Regions from separate parts of the Salipaludibacillus agaradhaerens genome, predicted to be linked through region 1. Evidence: riboswitches for the same ligand, from Rfam matches in the RefSeq annotation. Region 1 holds a riboswitch; the other holds the start of a gene.
The links. A riboswitch is a leader RNA that binds a small molecule or an ion and turns the genes downstream of it on or off. The one in region 1 is predicted to bind thiamine pyrophosphate.
Positions count from the first base shown of each region.

Region 1 (3,217 bases):
TCATGGCTGTCATAGGGATCATTAGCAACTGGACTTTGAACGCTTGCTTTTTCGCACGGTAAATAAATACCTTCAGATTTAAATTGGTCGGCTTCCTCCGTTAGCACGTCTTTAGGTTTTCCATCTGCAAAGAGACGCCCATTTTTCCCTAAAGCAAGAATACGGTGTGCGAAAGGAAGCCAATCATCTAATTGATGCTCAATGACCACAACCGTTAAACGTGTTTTCCGTTGAAGTTCTGCTACGAGCTCAATAAATTCTAGGCTGGAAACTGGGTCCAAATTGGCTGTCGGTTCATCAAGAATAAGGACGTCCGGTTCCAATAATAAGACAGAAGCTAAGGCAACTTTTTGCTTTTGACCACCAGACAATTCATGAATGGCACGCTTTTTCATGTTAGTTAAACCCGTTATCTTCAGCACATCGTCCATACGTTTTTTCATCTCACTTCTCGGAATTGAACAGTTTTCCATGGTGAAAGCTAGTTCATTCTCAACCGTCACCATACAAAACTGACTTTCTGGATCTTGAAACACAATGCCGATATGCTTGTTTACTACCCCTTTTTCATAGCTTTCCAAAGGGAGACCTCGAAAAAAAATGCTGCCTTGTTGAAAACCTTCTACCACTTCTGGATACAGGCCATTTAAACTAAGAGCTAGTGTACTTTTTCCAGATCCACTCGCCCCCATTAAAAGAGTCAGCTCACCTTCTTCAAGAGTGAAACTAACGTGATCAATAAGAGGCTTCTCGTGATTTTTTTCATAAGCAAATACGAGATCTTCCACACGAATGATCGGATGACGGTCATCAGGATGCTGATTTTTCACGTTTTTCCTGACGCTCCTTTCCTAACGCATATCCTCGTAAAACCCCGGTTTGTGCCAATTGATCACTGATATATTTCCCAAGAACACCAGCGAGTAGCGCTCCACTTAATATTCTTACAGCCAGTGTCGCTACTATGAGACCCGGAGTAAGTGCGGCTAATCCGGAAGAAAACCATCCCCATGCATAACTAAATACTGCTGCAGACATCCCTGCAAGCACAAGAATATGAAGCGAGAAGTTACGATAACGCGTAGCGAGGAATACGATCTCTGCTCCAATCCCTTGAATCGCTGCAGATATAATTAATCTCGGACCAGCTGGACTTCCGATTAATACTTGCACAGTTCCTGCAATTAATTCTGACCAAAAGGCGGCTCCTGGTTTACGAATGACATATGCTGCGATGATCGACACGATAAACCAAATGCCAAAAATGATTTCGTAGCCAAATGGCGCGAGACCAAAAGGGGTTAAAAAGTTTCGCAACCCTTGCCCGAAAAAATAAAACAGAAGATAAATGACAGCGAAAACAACGCCAAAGATCGACATTAATACGATTTCTTTCAACTTCCATTGCTTCATCATACGTAGTGCCCTCCTACATGTCTTTTTTTGATGGACTATTGGCTGAGATGGCTACCGTCATGGTCACATGACTTCTATCTGATGTTTTCGATGTGTTCGTGAATGCCTCTTCCAACGTACGAAAGACGTCATTTGCATCACCGTCTAATCGGCTCGCATAATGAACCCCTTTTGTGAAAGTGCCATGCTTTTCGGCAACCTGTACTTGATCAGCGATGATTTGCATGTAATCTGGATTGTTCATAGGATAAAGGGCGAATTGTGAAGCGGCAGTCACCTTTTCAGCTTGGGATTTCTCTTCATTCATCCGCCTATCATCCTGTGACATATACGTGTCTCCTTCTGAGTCTCCCGGACATCCAATTGAAAAAGTCCCGTTGAAGACAACATGAACCCCTGTTTTCGCCGCATGAATAAAAATAGCCTTAGCTACATCAAACACATGCTCACTACGACCGCGAATACACGTGCTTACATCATCGGTGTATTGCCACACTTTAGATGTATCCACTTCCTCCAATGCTCCTTTAATGACATCCACGAAATTGTCTGTCATAGGGTATACTGAAAATCGACACCCTACAATTCTGCTCGTTCCACAACTTAACCCCTGCATAATAAATGGCCTCCTACATATTTTCATTATATGATCACCGCGCCTCACTGAAGCGTCACTTTTAGTCTATGAGTCTCGCACAAATAAAAAACGCACCTTCCTAATAAGGAAGATGCAGTTACGTCCATGTAATAAAAGCCCCTTTAATAACCAGGCTACATGTGTGTACCTGCACTTCCCCACGCTGGTATTATCCAGATCGGGTTCAAAGGGTTAACAGGACTTACACCTGTCTCTCAGCTAAAGCGCCCCTAGTGCGAACACGGCTATCATATTGTCTTCTATTGTACTGACCTTTCCGGTAATTGTAAACACCTACAGATAGAAAATAAATTGTATCTTTCAAAGATAATTAAATGAAGATACTGAGACAAACGTAACGTGATTCGCTTTTAAAGTGAACAACAATATAGCATGTTCATGACTGTTCTTCCCCATTTGATTTGGATTCCTCTATTTCATGTGTTAAGCCGGCTACGTAAAAAGCACCTGCCCCATTATAAAGGCAAGCACTTTATGACGCTATTTAATATTTACGTGAGTAGTTTAAACTTTTGGCTGGTTCAATTGGTTTGACATTATCCCTATTAGCTAAAAATTCAGGACGAGGTTCCGTACCACCGAACGGCTTTTCTAGCTTATTTTTAATAGAGTTATAGACGAAGAAGACGTTACTCCGTGGATACGGTGAAATATTACCGGCAGACCCATGCATCGTATTACATTCAAATAATAAAACGGAGCCTGCCGGGCCAGTAGCACGATCAATTTGACCGCCAGCTTGTTTAACGAGCCATTCCATACTTTTATTGTCTGGAACGCCTACTTCTTGTTTTTGCAATGACGATTTATAATTATCTTCAGGTGTTTCTCCTGATGTGGAGACGTACCACTTATGGGAACCAGGTATAAGCATAAGGGGCCCGTTATACTCATAATTATCTGTTAAAATGATGGAGCAACTTAATGCGCGCATTCGCGGCATCCCATCTTCCATATGCCAAGTTTCAAAGTCTGAATGCCAATAAAACTCTTTTCCTTTAAAGCCTGGCTTGAAATTTATTCGCGATTGGTTAATATACACTTGACTGCCAAGAATCTGTTCACAAATTTTAACGAGCCGTTCATTTTGAGATAGCTTCTCAAAAAAACCTCCGTCTTTATGAACTTCAAATATGGAACGAA
Region 1 is NZ_KV917378.1:1,827,261-1,830,477, forward strand. It holds gene BK581_RS08685 (ABC transporter ATP-binding protein) at 1-830, opposite strand, end outside; gene BK581_RS08690 (ECF transporter S component) at 811-1,416, opposite strand; gene BK581_RS08695 (YkoF family thiamine/hydroxymethylpyrimidine-binding protein) at 1,430-2,032, opposite strand; TPP riboswitch at 2,192-2,295, opposite strand; gene thpD (ectoine hydroxylase) at 2,559-3,217, opposite strand, start outside.

Region 2 (3,217 bases), 600 kb from region 1:
GGCTTGTTTTTGATCTTTTGGATGGTTATCAGGAAATACTTTTAGCTATTTTCATCTTCCCAGTATTAGGAGTGATCGCCTGTGTATTAAGCCCTTAACCCCTAAAAGATAACGTGAACTCGTTAAAAAAGGAAAAAATCCGCTAAACTTGTTATAATAAATTTAATAAAGATTTTTAGAAAGGGGGGCGTTTGATATGGATATTTTCACTGTGCCAGACCCTTCTGACAGTGGTATGGGATACGCTTATATTGCAATGATAATCGTATTTGCTGCCGCTTCATTTACTGTTTATAAATTAAAACAATCAACTAAAAAAACTGCTCGGAAAAACACGCAAAAAGCTTATGATATGTATGGTGCTAATGAGAAAAAAAAGTAATGTTCCCTCTATGATTTGTTAGAAAAACATAGAAAGGACAGTTCTCCACTCTTTTCATTGTTCACACTTTTTGGCTAGCCCAAGCATACACTAAATTGACTATTAACGGTTGATCCTTCTTCACATAATATAGATGTTATTTTTAAGGAGAGTATATGGGCATGATAAAAGAACCATTTCAAATGCAAACAGATGCAATAACTTTTTTGCAAGACTGGAACAACCTCTCACCGAATATATTAGCTGGATTTACAACAAAACGGGGTGGTACAAGCAGCGGCGCTTTCACCTCAAATAATCTTGGTCTGCACGTTAATGATACGAATCTTAATGTAAGAGAAAATCGTAGACTCCTAGCTGATTTACTCCAATTTCCATTAGAAAACTGGGCATGTGCTGAGCAAGTACACGAAGATCATATTGTCAAAATATCAAAAGACCTTACAGGATACGGGACACTCAATTATCAGGACAGTATTAAAGGAACAGACGGTTTTTACACGACAGAAACGAATACCCTCCTTGCCCTTTGCTATGCAGATTGCGTCCCAATTTATTATATGGCTCCTGAACATCATACAATCGGCATCGCTCATGCTGGCTGGAAAGGATCGGTTAAAAACATCGCTGGGAAGATGGTGGAACTTTGGAAAATTAACGAATCTATCCCTCCCACTGAAATTTACGCCGCTATAGGGCCGTCAATCGGCCCTTGTTGCTATATGGTAGATGACAGAGTCATTAAGGAAGTTAATGACATACTCTCTTCTAGCCAAATTTCGAATTCACCTTATGAAAAAGTAAGTCATGATCAATACAGTCTTGATTTAAAAAAACTAAATTTGTTGTTACTACTGAATGCTGGTATTGATAGAGCTAACATTCTCGTCTCACAGTACTGTACCAGTTGTGAAAAGAGTTTATTTTTTTCCCATCGAAGGGATAACGGAAAAACTGGTAGAATGCTTAGTTTCATCGGTTTTAAAAATACCTGAATTCGCGATATAGCATATTAATATGTTATCCAGCAGCTTCCTTTCCATGAACGAACCGTAAAGCATACACGTAACAAAAGCGAGACATTCGTTTCTTTTAGGTAAGGTGCGATAGATACATTTTTCATCAAAAATTCAGAAAACAAATAATATCGCATTGAATTTCCTGGGAAGTCATGGTAAAGTAAACGTATAATTTCATAGACAAAATCCACTAGGGGTGCCTTTTTGGGCTGAGATAGGTAGTAATCCTAATCCCTTTGAACCTGATCTAGTTCATACTAGCGTAGGAAAGTGGCGTAGCGATAACTCAGTTTATTTTAGCGAGACTTGGATAGTTATTGATCACGTCATTCCTTTTGAAGGAATGACGTTTTGTTTTACACCTCGTCCGTTAATAATATTGGTGTCTTAAAATACAATATTTTGTGACGCCTAGTATTCTATTCGTCTATTTCACCTCTCCTAATCTTCATTAAGCCTAGCTGAATGACCTTCTCTAGTTGGATTTTGTCTCATTTTAAAGGAGGCAAATAATGAGTTTTACAACCACACTTCGGAAAGAAACGAATCACTTATTTGATGCTTGCTATAATCACCCTTTCGTACAAGGGATCGGCAAGGGAGAATTGTCAAAGGGCCAGCTTATTCACTACGTTAAACAAGATTTCGAGTATTTGAACGCCATGATACAAACGAGAGCATATACGATGGCTAAGTGCACGGATAGAGAAAAAATGGCTTTACTAAATGAAGGCATTTCATTCATTTTAGCCGATGAAACCCACCCACATCATAATTTTTGTCATGTAGCAGGTGTAGACTATGAGGCGCTCCAAGGCGAAAATCTTGCACCAAATGCCCACCATTATAGTCGTTACATGCTACAAGTAGCCCAAAGCGGCACCTTAGGAGAAGCGCTGGCTGTGGCACTCCCTTGTCCATGGATCTACTTGGACATCGGAGAACGACTTATGAACGACGTAAAACCTGATGAAAGTCACCCTTTCTATCCTTGGATCTCTTTCTACGGCAATCTAGAAATGCCAAGCATTACTAAAACATTGAGATGGCTAGATGAGCTTGCTGAAGATGCTGGTGAAGCTGAATGTGAAAGAATGCGCCAGCATTTTATAAACGGCTGCAAAATGGAATATATGTTCTTTGACATGGCTTATACAGAACAAGCTTGGCCTGTTTAAATCATACAAAAAATTCCGGGGCGTGCTTTTTCTCCCCGGAACTCTTCTCTCATGTTACGTATCGTTTATTAATTTTTTTACCATCACAACAAAACACGATAGCTCTATCAGCTAAAACTGTTTCTAAATGCACAGGTCTTCCCCAAAGTTGATAAATATAAGGTAGCGTTTTTTCCAAGTATGTCGTATCCAACTCTACTCCTTCATACTCATGAGATAAATAAAGCTCACCCGCCTTAAGATAGTCACCATTTACGACATTAATAAAGGGAAACCCTCCATTAACTCTGCTTGAAATTAACTGGTCACGTATATGCTCCCATTCTTTATCAATGATTTTGTACTCTTTACCTTCTTTTTGAAATAAATACATATCTTCTTCGGCTGCCAATTCTTTCGTTAAATAATTGCGGATAAAGGAAATATCTGATTCAATTTCTCTTACTTCAAAAATCTTTTCCCGCCCACTTCCTCGTTTAATTCTTTGTTTTTCAATCATATGTTTCGTTGGGTTATCATAACGCTTTTCAATATCCTCAAAAATCTTCAATCCAAGGTAGTAAGGATTAATCTGTGTGGTTGACGGCTGTACCACGCCAGCATTTAACTTTGCAAACTCCACTGCCTCCTCAGACGTC
Region 2 is NZ_KV917378.1:1,228,428-1,231,644, forward strand. It holds gene BK581_RS05925 (hypothetical protein) at 197-382, shown strand; gene pgeF (peptidoglycan editing factor PgeF) at 547-1,377, shown strand; TPP riboswitch at 1,584-1,687, shown strand; gene tenA (thiaminase II) at 1,914-2,579, shown strand; partial or broken gene BK581_RS05940 (SpoVR family protein) at 2,629-3,217, opposite strand, start outside.
Region 2: linked by a shared signal. The riboswitch ahead of tenA (thiaminase II) and the one ahead of BK581_RS08695 (YkoF family thiamine/hydroxymethylpyrimidine-binding protein) in region 1 are both predicted to bind thiamine pyrophosphate.